DNA from 2 places in the Endozoicomonas sp. ALB115 genome. Region 2 is predicted to be linked to the other one. Evidence: predicted binding sites of a transcription regulator. Region 2 holds the regulator's gene; the other holds the start of a gene.
The links. Region 2 encodes sigma-54, which starts transcription at its own class of promoters, with help from an activator protein. Its sites were predicted from a motif close to TGGCACNNNNNTTGCTNT; they were not measured.
Positions count from the first base shown of each region.

Region 1: the regulator sigma-54 is predicted to act here: its motif matches at 3,564-3,581, upstream of ACO6VE_RS22515 (urease accessory protein UreD).

Region 1 is NZ_JBLYZG010000089.1:6,168-12,764, forward strand. It holds gene urtC (urea ABC transporter permease subunit UrtC) at 1-243, opposite strand, end outside; gene urtB (urea ABC transporter permease subunit UrtB) at 247-1,893, opposite strand; gene urtA (urea ABC transporter substrate-binding protein) at 1,962-3,191, opposite strand; gene ACO6VE_RS22515 (urease accessory protein UreD) at 3,641-4,531, shown strand; gene ACO6VE_RS22520 (urease subunit gamma) at 4,562-4,864, shown strand; gene ACO6VE_RS22525 (urease subunit beta) at 4,874-5,209, shown strand; gene ureC (urease subunit alpha) at 5,206-6,597, shown strand, end outside.
Region 2 is NZ_JBLYZG010000011.1:27,533-34,129, reverse strand. It holds gene rapZ (RNase adapter RapZ) at 1-299, opposite strand, end outside; gene ACO6VE_RS07290 (hypothetical protein) at 711-2,039, shown strand; gene ACO6VE_RS07285 (PTS sugar transporter subunit IIA) at 2,178-2,627, opposite strand; gene hpf (ribosome hibernation-promoting factor, HPF/YfiA family) at 2,655-2,969, opposite strand; gene ACO6VE_RS07275 (RNA polymerase factor sigma-54) at 3,346-4,809, opposite strand; gene dcuC (C4-dicarboxylate transporter DcuC) at 5,119-6,492, shown strand.

The DNA of each region.
Region 1 (6,597 bases), on a different contig from region 2:
GCTGAGAATCCCGCAGTATCCCCAGACCAGATCCAATGCCAGGGCCAGCAATCCATAGCAGAGATACTTACCCAGCAGAGTAACGGTATAGTTGCTGACGTGCAGGGGAGAACCTTCCGGCATCAATGTGTTGAGCAACACCACCACAATCGTGATTGCCATCACTGACGACAGAAGAAGTTTACCGGCACGATCTTCAAGTAACAGTCGGGATAAAAACCCCTGTTGGAATCCATTCGTCATGTGTCAGCCCTCAACTGCCCGCCCCTTGAGCGCAAACAGCCCCCGGGGTCGCTTCTGGATAAACAGAATGATGAAAACCAATACCAGAATCTTGGCAACCACGGCACCAGCCCAGGGCTCCAGAAACTTATTCACCACACCCAGCCCCATGGCGGCGACCAATGTGCCCCACAGGTTTCCTACGCCGCCGAACACCACCACCATAAAGGAGTCGATAATGTAATTCTGGCCAAGGTTTGGCCCAACATTGGTCAACTGCGACAGGGCGACGCCCGCCACACCGGCAATACCGGAGCCCAGGCCAAAGGTCATGGCATCCACCCGGCCGGTAGGAATACCCATGGAACTGGCCATGGCGCGGTTCTGGGTCACCGCGCGAATATTCAGCCCAAAGCGGGTGTAACGCATCACCAGCAGCAGCACCATAAACACCAGCAGACTGAAACCGACAATGTATAAACGGTTCCAGGTAAGCGACAGCGCCTCATTAATTACCCACGAGCCACTCATCCAGGCGGGGGTTGCCACTTCCTGATTCAGTGGTGAAAAGATCGTTCTTACCGCCTGCTGAAGAATCAGGCTGATACCAAAGGTCGCCAGCAGGGTTTCCAGGGGACGGCCATAGAGATGGCGGATAACCAGCCGCTCAATAAGCACCCCGGCAGCGCCGGCAACCAGAAAGGCCAGGGGTATGGCGATAAACAGGGACTGATCAATCAGTTCCGGGAATACAGACTGAATGACGAACGTCGTATAGGCACCGAGCATCATCATCTCTCCGTGGGCCATATTAATCACGCCCATCACCCCGAAAGTAATCGCCAGCCCGATAGCCGACAGCAACAGCACAGAGCCAAGACTCAAGCCAAAGAAGATATTTTCAGCCACGGTATAGTACTGCTGTCGCTGGTCAATTTCGGCCAGTGCCGTTGTGATGGTTTGTGCCAGCGTGGTATGGTCCGTAGCGGTTACTGCCTCCGCCAGTGCGGAACGAATAAAGGGGTGATCAGAACGGGTGAGTACCTCAACCGCTGCTATTTGTTCACTGATCGAACCCGTCTGCAAGCGATCCAGGGCCAGAGCCATATCCAGGGCATTGATAACTCCCTGATTCTCCTCGCTGGCCCTCATAGTTCTGAGTGTACCCAGCGTTTTGCTATCCAGCGTTTTCAGAGAGGCGTATAAGGCATTTATGCGGGTTTGTGGGTCACTGGCTTTCAAGTCCCAGGATGCCAGTGCTGTTTTAATGATTGAGCGCAGTTGATTATTAATTCTTACTTTTTTCAGCGCTCTTTTCTTTACTGTGCCAAGGACTGAAGACGCACCTTGCAACTCCCCCTTGGCAGGGAAAGGATCAAAAATCCGATACTGTTTATCCGGCGTCTTTTCGGCGAACACCAGTCGTTTATGCTGTTTCTCAACAAACAGTTTGCCATTGAGCCAATGTTCCAGAATCTGTTGGCTGGACTCGCTGCCTTCTTCCGCCAGGGACGTGATCACAGCTTCCAGCTGTCCCCAGGAACTTTTGCTTAATAATGGTTTAAGGTCTTCGGGCGACACCGCCAACACCGGCCGCGATAAAATCAGCAGCAGGAACAGGAGAAAGCGGGCTGGCAGACTGTGAACCATCTGCCGGAGGTTCTGATTCATAATACATCCTTATACGCCCATTCCTCCCTGACGGAAGGAGGGCACTGATTGTCATATCATCTTATAAATCAGTAGTTCTGGCCGGAGCAGACGCCGGTTTCCAGGTTATAGTTGCCGCATTGAACCGGTGCCGACCAGTCAGCAACAATTTTGGAACTTTCCGGCAGAAAATCGGTCCAGGCGTCGCCAATAACGCCACCTTTGGTTTCCCAGACAATCTCAAACTGACCATCATCCTGAATCTCACCAATCAATACCGGCTTGGTCAGATGGTGGTTGGTATTCATCACCGCTGTGCCACCGGTCAGGTTAGGAACGGTAATGCCATACATCGCTGAACGCACTGAATCAACGTTGGTGGTACCGGCCTTCTCAACCGCCTCAACCCACATATTGAAGCCGATGTAAGTGGCCTCCATCGGGTCATTGGCAACACGCTCTTCATCCTTGATAAAAGACTGCCATGTTTCAATAAATTCGTCATTGGTGTCACTTTCAGCACTCATAAAATAATTCCACGCCGCCAGGTGACCTACCAGTGGCCCGGTATCAATGCCGGAAAGTTCTTCTTCACCCACCGAGAAGGCAATCACCGGAATCTCTTCAGCCGAAACCCCCTGGTTTCCCAGTTCCTTGTAGAATGGAACATTGGCATCGCCATTGATGGTGGAAATCACCGCGGTCTTTTTACCGGTATTACCAAACTTCTTGATATCAGAAACAATGGTCTGCCAGTCTGAGTGACCGAACGGCGTATAATTGATCATGATGTCAGCATCTTTGATACCTTTGCTTTTCAGGTAGGATTCCAGAATTTTGTTGGTGGTTCTTGGATAAACATAGTCGGTACCGGCCAGAACAAAACGGGTGACCGCGCCACCCTCTTCGCTCATCAGGTAATCCACCGCCGGAATGGCCTGCTGGTTGGGTGCCGCGCCGGTATAAAACACATTTTTCGAGGACTCTTCCCCTTCATACTGAACCGGGTAGAACATCAGGCCATTCAGTTCTTCCACCACCGGCAGTACCGATTTGCGGGATACGGAAGTCCAGCCGCCAAAAATAACATCGACGTCTTCCTTAACCAGCAGCTCCCTGGCTTTCTCAGCAAACAGTGGCCAGTCCGAGGCCGGATCAACGACCACTGCCTCCAGCTTCTTGCCAAGCACCCCACCATTTTTATTCTGCTCTTCCACCATCATCAACACGGTATCTTTCAGCGTGGTTTCACTGATGGCCATGGTGCCGGAAAGGGAGTGAAGCACCCCAACCTTAATGGTGTCTGCAGCCTGTGCCATCACTGACAATGACAGTGCGGCAGTAGCCACCGATGCCGTTAAAAAGTTTCTGGATAGTTTGTTTAACCGGTTGTTCATAGCTTCCCCGCTATCTATTGTTCGCTGTTCTTTTCCTGAACAGGGGGATAGCAAGAGGTGTGCCATGGTCAGTTTCGGTGCTTGCACCATGGGAAAGCGGGCAGGGAAAGAGAGCCTCCGCCCTGAATTTTCCAGACCGGCAGGCATTTGCCGGAAACAACAGGGGTCACGCCATATTTTGGCGCGCCTTGCAGGCACATTAACTGATGCCGCACCAAATCAAGGCATTCATAATGACTATTTGGTCAGGTATTATGTCGGCGACAAGTGACGTATTCAGTGAAATACTGTGTCTGGCACAGGTTTTGCCATTGATCACAAAAAGATCACCAATAAATGATCCCGGATAAGAAAAAGCACAAGGCTGTAATATGCAAGCATCATCGGGTGAGACAGAGAGTAACCAGAGCAGCAGGCCTGATAGCGCCGTGGCATCGTCGTCGGGTTGGCGTGCCGGGATAGACGTAGAACTTAAACACCTGAATGGACGTACCCTGATGGGGAGAACCCGCCATTATGGGCCGCTGCGCATTCAACGTCCTTTCTGGCCGGAAGGCAAAGACCTGACCCATCTTTATATTCTGCATCCTCCCGGTGGTCTGGTGGCCGGAGATGAACTGGTACAGCGCTTTGCCATCAGAAAAGGTGCCCATGGGCTGGTCACAACCCCGGCTGCCGGTAAAGTCTATTTCAACGGCAATGGTCAACTACAAAAACAGACAACGCATATCACGGTCAGCGACTCAGCCTCCATGGAGTGGCTGCCTCAGGAAACCATCCTGTTTAATGGTGCCATTACCGAGCTTGATACCCGCATTGAACTAACTGGCGATGCACTCTATGCAGGCTGGGATATTATCTGTCTGGGTCGAACCGCCAGCGGTGAGCAGTTTACCCGTGGGCAACTCACCCAGCATCTCACCCTGACCAGGGACAGCGAACCGCTTTACCTTGACAGGCTTGATTTTGCTGCCGGGTCTGTACTGCCCACTTCCCTTCTGGGGCTCAATAATCACACGGTCTTTGGCACCTTTCTGATCACCCTGGAAAGCCCGCCAGACTTACCCGGCCTGCACAGCCAGCTGGTCGATAAAGGCTGGCACCGGGTAACCGCCATCACCTGGCGGGCCGGTGTGTTTATTGTGCGTTACCTGGGCGATTCATCAGAGCAGGCCAGAACCATTTTTACCTGGATTTGGGAAGCTGAGAGAGAACGATTCAATGGCCGCAAAGGGTGTCGGCCACGCATCTGGAATACCTAAATTAACGAATAATTAAAGCAGGATCTCACTATGGAACTTACCCCCCGGGAAAAAGACAAGCTGCTTCTCTATACCGCAGCACTGGTTGCCGAGCGTCGTTTAGGGCGCGGGGTCAAACTGAACTACCCGGAAGCCATCGCGCTGATCTCCATGCATATCATGGAAGGTGCCCGTGACGGTAAAACAGTGGCCCAGTTAATGAATGAAGGCCGTGAAGTGATCACCCGTGAGCAGGTGATGGACGGTATTCCGGAAATGATCCACGAGGTTCAGGTGGAAGCCACCTTCCCCGATGGTACCAAGCTGGTCACCGTCCATAACCCCATAGCCTGAGGATTGATCATGATACCAGGAGAAGTGATTGCCTCTGCCGAACCCATTGAGATTAACGTCGGCAGGGAGACCGTAACCCTCTCGGTGGCCAATACCGGTGACCGTCCTATCCAGGTGGGTTCCCACTACCACTTTTATGAAACCAACCCCGCCCTCGCTTTTGACCGTGAGCAGACCCTCGGGTTTCGCCTGAATATCCCGGCAGGGACAGCTGTCCGTTTTGAACCCGGCCAGGACCGACAGGTCGAACTGGTTCGCTATGCCGGCAAACAGACCATTTACGGATTCCGTGGCGAGGTGATGGGCACACTGCCAGAACCAAAACAGCCGGGAGAAACACAATGACCATCAAACGTACGCAGATGGACCGGCAAACCTATGTGGATATGTTTGGCCCCACCGTAGGCGACAAAGTTCGTCTGGGGGATACCGAACTGTTTATCAGCCCCGAAAAGGATTACACGGTCTACGGGGATGAAGTGAAATTTGGCGGTGGCAAGGTAATCCGGGACGGTATGGGACAAAGCCAGCGGCCCGGCGCAGAGGTTGTGGATACCGTTATCACCAACGCCCTGATTCTCGACCACTGGGGTATCGTCAAGGCCGATATCGGTATCAAACAGGGTCGTATTGAAACAATTGGCAAGGCGGGTAACCCGGATGTTCAGGAAGGTGTGGATATTATTATCGGCCCGGGCACCGAGGTGATTGCCGGAGAAGGGCAGATCATTACCGCCGGTGGTGTCGATGCCCATATTCACTTTATCTGCCCCCAGCAGATTGAAGAAGCCCTGACCTCCGGTGTCACCACCATGCTCGGTGGCGGCACGGGGCCTGCCACCGGCACCAATGCCACCACCTGTACGCCCGGCACCTGGCATATCAGCACCATGCTCAAGGCCGTGGACAGCCTGCCCATGAACATTGGCTTTCTGGGCAAAGGCAATGGCAGTCTGCCGGAAGCCCTGGAAGAACAGGTGCTGGCCGGTGCCATGGGCATGAAACTCCATGAGGACTGGGGAACCACACCGGCCTCTATTGACTGCTGTCTGACGGTGGCTGAGAAATACGACATTCAGGTGGCAATCCATACCGACACCCTGAACGAATCCGGTTTTGTGGAAGACACACTGGCCGCCTTTAAAGGTCGGGTGATCCATACCTACCACACGGAAGGGGCCGGTGGTGGCCATGCACCGGATATTATTAAAGCCTGTGGCGAAAGCTATGTACTACCATCGTCGACTAATCCGACACGCCCCTACACCGTCAATACGGTAGATGAGCATTTGGACATGCTGATGGTCTGCCATCATCTGGACCCCAATATTCCTGAAGATGTGGCCTTTGCCGACTCCCGTATCCGCCGGGAAACCATTGCGGCGGAAGATATTCTCCATGACCTGGGCGCTTTCAGTATGATCGCCTCAGACTCTCAGGCCATGGGACGGGTCGGCGAAGTGGTCAGCAGAACCTGGCAGACCGCCCATAAAATGAAAGTACAACGGGGACTGTTGCCAGAAGATAGCGATGCCGGGGTGGATAACTTCCGGGCTCGTCGCTATATCGCCAAATATACCATCAACCCCGCCATTACCCATGGTATTGCCCACGAAGTCGGCTCCATTGAGCCGGGTAAACTGGCCGACCTGGTGCTGTGGAAACCGGCATTTTTCGGCGTTAAACCGTCACTGGTGATTAAGGGGGGTGCTATCGCCACGGCACCGATGGGT
Region 2 (6,597 bases):
TAACGGCTGACCAGCTTTTCGCTGTCGGTGTCCAGGTACAGTACCTGACAATGGATGCCTTTGTTCCGAAGGGACTTCAGCAGATCAGGAAAGTTATCCAGAGTTCCGGGCAGGTTTCTGACATCAATACTGACGGCCATCCTGGGGGGCGTTGAATGATGGCCTTTCAGGGTATCCGGTAATTGGTTCAGCATACTGGCCGGAAGATTGTCGACACAATAAAAACCCTCATCTTCAAGGGTGTGCAGAGCTGAACTTTTTCCAGAACCGGAGCGCCCGCTGATGATGATAAGTTTCATAGCTGTTCCTTTATGCTTCTGAGCGTGTAGGTATTGAAAGCTGACCCTTCTTCTATTAAAGCAACTTTTGATCAAGAAGCCTACCGGATACCGTTGACCTGAGGTGGAAAAAGCAAATCGATGGCCAGGGTATCCGGAGTTGCTGGCAATCCTGTTAATCAAAATGTGTTTAATGGCTGACAGCGTCTGGTTGCGGGATTCTATCAGGGTGCGGGATATGGGTCAGGCTATTGGTTTTTCCTGATTCTAATGAGTGCGGGAAACTCTGTTAGTGCTTCTGACAGTGCTGTCATTCATTTAATGGGAGAATAATCCTAGAGTTTAAATCACAAGTAAACCAGTGAGAGAGGTTAATTAAATAATCTCTCTTAATTATATGAAACAATCCTATCTTGTTAAAGGAGTAACATCATGGACGCACCACTGACTAAACCACAATTTCTCGCAATTACTTATCAACCATTAGTTGAAACTACTAAACGTCAATTAGTTGAAACGACTAAACATCCATTAGCTGAAAAAGCTTCTCAACCAGTTCCAGTTCCGGGTCCGCGTGAAAAAGATCAGGTACCTGATGATTTTGGCAGGTTCTATAACCGCATGGTAAGGCCACTGGAAAGAAAGTTTGAAGATGGTCAGCCAAAACCAATATTTGTTATTGGCGGTCGGGATAAAGCCGAAGATAAACTGGCCAAAAGCCACATGGCCTACCTTCAGCGCAAGGCTGATGCTATGCAGAATATCAAACCGGTTATTGATTCTGTTGTCCAGACAGAACAGGAAAGCCCCATAGAAAGCGACACCAGTCCCAAGGTGGAGGTCATGCAGGACGAACCGGCTTTGGAACCTGTTCCTCAGACAAATTCGGAAAGCTCTGAAGACAGCTCCTGTGGCTTCTTCAAAAAGCTGAAGCACTGGGCAATTAAAGTTGTCAAAGTTGTTTACAAATATACCGGTCTGAAATTTATTGTTGAGGCAATCAAAGGTAAGGATAAATCTGAACCTGTCGCTGATACCGTCAATACCCAGGATGAAGCTGTCGCTGATACCGTCATAAGCCAGGATGAAGCTGCAGTGGTGGCTGATGTTGTCAAAAGCAAGCGTAAACCTACACCTGTTGCTGATTGTGTCAAAAGAGTGCTTGAAGCTAAAATTGCTACAGTTGATGTGATGAAAGCCAGAGGGCTGGCCCTTCAGCCTGACAGGGCTAAAATGCTTCATGATCTTAAGATTGTACAACGCTTACGAGGTGTTGTTGCACCGATTACACCACGTACCGCAGAGAGTTCGCCTTGCTCCGGGCAGGATAGTTACGATCTTTCCGGGCTTCACCGTGCGAGTACTGTCTTCGCTGAAAAAAGAGATAAAAAAGCCTTGGAGAACATTGCTGAAATTGAAAAGAAACGAGCTGAGGTTGAAGCCAACAAAGCAAAAGAAAATTTTGCCAAGGAAAAAAAGGCTTCATATAGAAATAAATTAATAAATCCTGGGTTAAAGTATGGCAAAGATTGGGTGGCCTACAACTTTTCACGAAAGCAAGAGTCTACTGAAGTGCAGAAGGCCAAAGAGGCCAGGGACATCAAAATGGCCGAGGATCATAAGCGACAGGATTCTCAAAGCCCTGTGTCTGAAACCCCGATTGTTCCATCAACTGTTTCGCCAGTCACTAAAGAAGATCCAAAGGCCGACAGGTATGCAGCAATTCGTGAGCTTGATGAGCAACTTAAGGTTCAACGGTAATTGGCTAAAACCCTGTAAGCCGCAATGCATTTTGTCCGGGACTCAAAGAAGTGTGTTAACAACAAAAGATAAGAGCATTGTGATCAGTTGAACCTTTCAGGCCATCATTACCTATGATGGCCTTTTTTGTCACGTTATTCACTGTTCACTCATAGTACGATAGAGCATTGTCGTATTGGTAGCCGAACGTATTTTCTGAAGGGTCAGGGCAGAATGAAATCGCCCGGCCAGCGTCCTTAAAATTTCAAGATGTTCCTGGTTTTCGCCTTCTGGCACGATCAGCGCGAATACCAGATCAACGGGCTCACGGTCCACCGCATCAAAATCAACCGGTTCCGCCAGTCGTATAAAAAGACCGATAGGCTCCGGGCAGGCTTTGCAACGACAGTGGGGAATAGCCACGCCATCACCCAGTCCGGTGGTGCCAAGACGCTCCCGGGCAACCAGCGCTTCAAACAGTTCTTTGGCATTGATTTCGGGGGCATCGCTGCTGATGCGTTCAGCGATAAATTCCAGGATTTTCTTTTTGCTGGCCCCGTGCACCCCGTCAAGGGTGCGCTCGGGGGTTAGGATGCGGTGAATAATCATGCTGAATAAGAATGGCAACCTGATAAATCAAAGGGCATGGCCACTGGCACCCTGTTGCCTGTCCAGGGCTTTCTCTTTTCGTTTAACCAGCTGCCGATCCAACTTGTCCGAGAGCAGGTCAATGGCTGCGTACATGTCTTCGTGCTCGGCGGTGGCATTAATCTCGGCCCCGCGGGTATGCAAAACGGCTTCTGCTTTCTGCACCAGCTTTTCGACGCTCAGGGTCACCTGTACATTGGTGATATGGTCAAAATGTGAACCAAGACGCTCCAGTCTTTTGATCACATAGTCGTGCAGAGCTTCTGTTACCTCGACATGATGCCCACTGATGTTGACTTGCATGTAACGCTCTCCTGAATCCCATTATCCAGATAATCACCAGTCCGCGGGATTTTTCGTACTGGCTGAGTTCGATTCTATCACTGTCGGTGCAGCTTGGAATGCCCTGAGACAAAAAAAACTGCTTTTTGAACGGTGTATCAACGGAGCTTGTGTAAAAAATTCCGGAACACTGTTTCAATGTGATTGATGGGCGTCCCTTATCAATACCTATCAATGACATCCAAACTCCATTCGTCCTGAGCGGAGTCGAAGGGCGTAAGCACCATGCCCTGAATAAAGACTGTGCCAATCACCTTCCGTCCGTGCATCCAAGCGGAGCCGAAGGACGCTCAGGGTAAACGGAGATTGCACACATCAAACTCCTCAAAATGATGTACTAAGGCACTAACTGCTTACGCTCATTGGATGGCGGAATATTCATGGACTCACGGTATTTGGCAATGGTGCGCCTTGCTACCTTGATGCCCTGATCCCCCAGAATCGCTGCAATTTTATTGTCACTGAGGGGCTTGCGCGGTGTCTCTTCAGCAATAAGTTTGCGGATATGGGCCCGAATGGCCGTGGAGGAACACTCCCCCCCTTCCGTGGTGCTGACATGGCTGGAAAAAAAGTACTTCAGCTCGTAAACACCCCGGGGAGTATGCATGTACTTCTGAGTAGTGACCCGGGATATCGTCGACTCATGCATCCCCACCGCCTCGGCAATATCCGCCAGCACCAGGGGTTTCATGGCTTCATCCCCTTTTTCCAGGAACTCCTGCTGATAGGTAATAATCTGGCTCGCCACTTTCATCAATGTTTCATTGCGACTTTGCAGGTTTTTCAAAAACCAGCGGGCTTCTTGCAGATGGTTCTTCATGAACACATTGTCGCGGCTGTTATTGGCTCTCTGAACCATGGACGCATAATTATTATTAATACGCAGTTTGGGCAGGGCGTCGGAATTCAGTTCCACCGTCCAGCGTTCCCTGATTTTCCGGACGGATATATCCGGAACCACATATTCGGCTTCTGTCTGATCAATGGTGCTGCCGGGTTTTGGGTGGAAGCTCTGAATCAGGCTGAGGGCTTCTCGCAGCTGGTCTTCTTTCAGTTTGGCATGACGCATGATGCTGGCATAATCACGGGTGCCAAGGGACTCAAGGTAACGGGTGAGCAGTTTTTCTGCATTGTTGAAATGGGGTGTTGAGGGCGGCAGCTGACGAAGTTGAACCAACAGGCACTCTCTAAGGTCAACACTGCCACAACCCACCGGATCGAATTGTTGCACCCGGTGTTGCAGCACATGGATCTCTTCAATCTCCAGATCGTCCAGTTGGGATTGAAGAGAGACAAACAGGTCATCCAGCGTGCAGGTTAAATACCCATCCGGATTAACCGCCTCGATGATCGCCAGACCAATCAGCCGGTCCCGGTCGCTCATGGGCACCATATCCAGTTGCCATTCCAGGTGATCCTGAAGTGACTCCACAGCGGAGGATTTTGCCAGGGGGTCATAATCATCGTCACCGCTGCTGGCCGGCAGGCTGGAATACACGTCGTCCCAGGCGGAGTCCACGGGCAGTTCATTGGGAATGCTGTCTGACCATTCCGCCATCTCCTGAGGCTCAGGTTCTGAGGCTTTTTCGCTCAGATCAACGAGCTCTTCCCGTCCTTCAGTGCTGCTGGCGGTGTCCTCTGTCTGGCTATCGTCGGACTCCAGCATGGGGTTGGACTCCAGGGCCTCCTGAATCTCCTGCTGAAGATCCAGGGTCGATAGCTGTAGCAGCCGGATGGCCTGTTGCAGCTGCGGCGTCATGGTCAACTGCTGGCCCATCTTGAGCTGTAAGGAAGGCTTCATAGGCAACCGTATACCTTTACTTCGTTGTCCGTGGAGGCTGCAGAGGCTTACTCTCCATGTGCGGCTGATTATAAACCCATAGACGTTTCTGAAACCATAGCTTTAGCAAAAAATGTGCAAAGATTGAATACGATGAAATTACGTGTGTTTTTGTGTGGCTTATAAGCGCTTTCCGCCTTTAAAGTTCGGTCATAACGACTGTCAGAATGGTTAAAAAAAACTACCCGATCATTATTTGACATTGGTCATTTACAACCAAAAGTTCAAGAAATAACCTGCGCGAAATTTAGCCATTTTCAGGATTCCCCTGTGGATATACTCATCGTCATACCCGTAGTTGCACTGGTTATATACGCCATCGTGAAGAACTACAGTGCATCAGCCTCGCTGGCTATTGCCGGTATTGTCCTGCTAAGTGCCGCCGCGTTGATGGGGATAAAAGACATTCTGCCAGCGGCCAAGGCCACCGGTTTTATCCCCTTTGACCTGTTTCAACTGATGAACACGGTATTCAGCTTCCGCATGGCCAGCCTGGGTCTGACCATCATGGCCTGTGGTGGTTTTGCCAGCTACATGTCCCATATCGGTGCCTCAGAAGCGCTGGTTCGACTGGCCGTTAAGCCCATCAGCCGTTTTCGCTCACCTTATATGGTACTGGCACTGTGTTATCTGCTCAGTGTTGTGCTGCAAATGTTCGTCACCTCGGCAACGGGTCTCGGTTTGCTGTTGATGGTGACGCTGTATCCGGTGCTGAGAAATATCGGTTTAAGCCCGGCTTCAGCGGTTGCCGTGATCGCTTCTCCGGCGGCGTTTGAAATCGGTGTCACCCAGGTGAATGCCAACTTTGCCGCCAGCCAGTCCGGACTGGAAATTACCGAATACTTCCTGGATTATCAGGCCTGGATCACCGTCCCCATGGCGCTGGTGGCGGCGGCCCTGCACTTTGTCTGGCAGCGTCGGTGTGACCTGAAAGATGGCTACAGGGTTGCCGAGCATGTGGGCGAGGGCATCGAACATACAGACGGTGACAAGAAAGACCCGGCCCCGGCATTCTATGCGCTGCTGCCCATGATTCCTTTCTTCCTGTTGTTGATCTTTTCCAAAATGATGGTGTCGTCCATCAAAATGAACCTGGTCATGGCCATGCTGATCAGCGTATTTGCCGGCATGTTCTGTGAAGTGATCCGTACCCGGAAAATGAAACAGTCCCTTGATGGCTTTGATCAATTCCTCAATGGTATGGGTGCTGTTTTTGGTCCGGTGGTAGGTCTGATTATCGGTGCTGAAATTTTTGCCACAGGGTTAAAACATATTGGTGCCATTGACTCCCTGCTCGGTTCTGCCCAGGGGCTGGGTATCGGTGCTGCCGGTATGACGCTGTTTATGGCCACGCTGATTGCTGTTGCGGCCATTATGATGGGCTCTGGCAATGCAGCCTTCCTGTCATTTGCCACCCTGGCACCAGAAGTTGCCAAAAGCTTTGGTGTGCCTGCGGTGGCCATGCTGCTGCCCATGAACTTTGCCGCTTCCATGGGCCGTTCCATGTCCCCCATCTCGGCGGTCATTATGGCCTGTGCCGGTATTGCCAAAATCTCACCGTTTGAAGTGGTGAAAAGAACCTCGGTACCGATGATTGGTGCGTTTGTGGTTGGTATGGCGCTGCATCTGATTTTGTTTGTCTGATCCTTTTCTCCCCCGCCTGGCGGGGGCGTTTTTTTAATAGAAAGAACAACGCTGCCACTTCCAGACCAGAATATAAGTAGTTAACCAAATTCAAGAATCAAGACC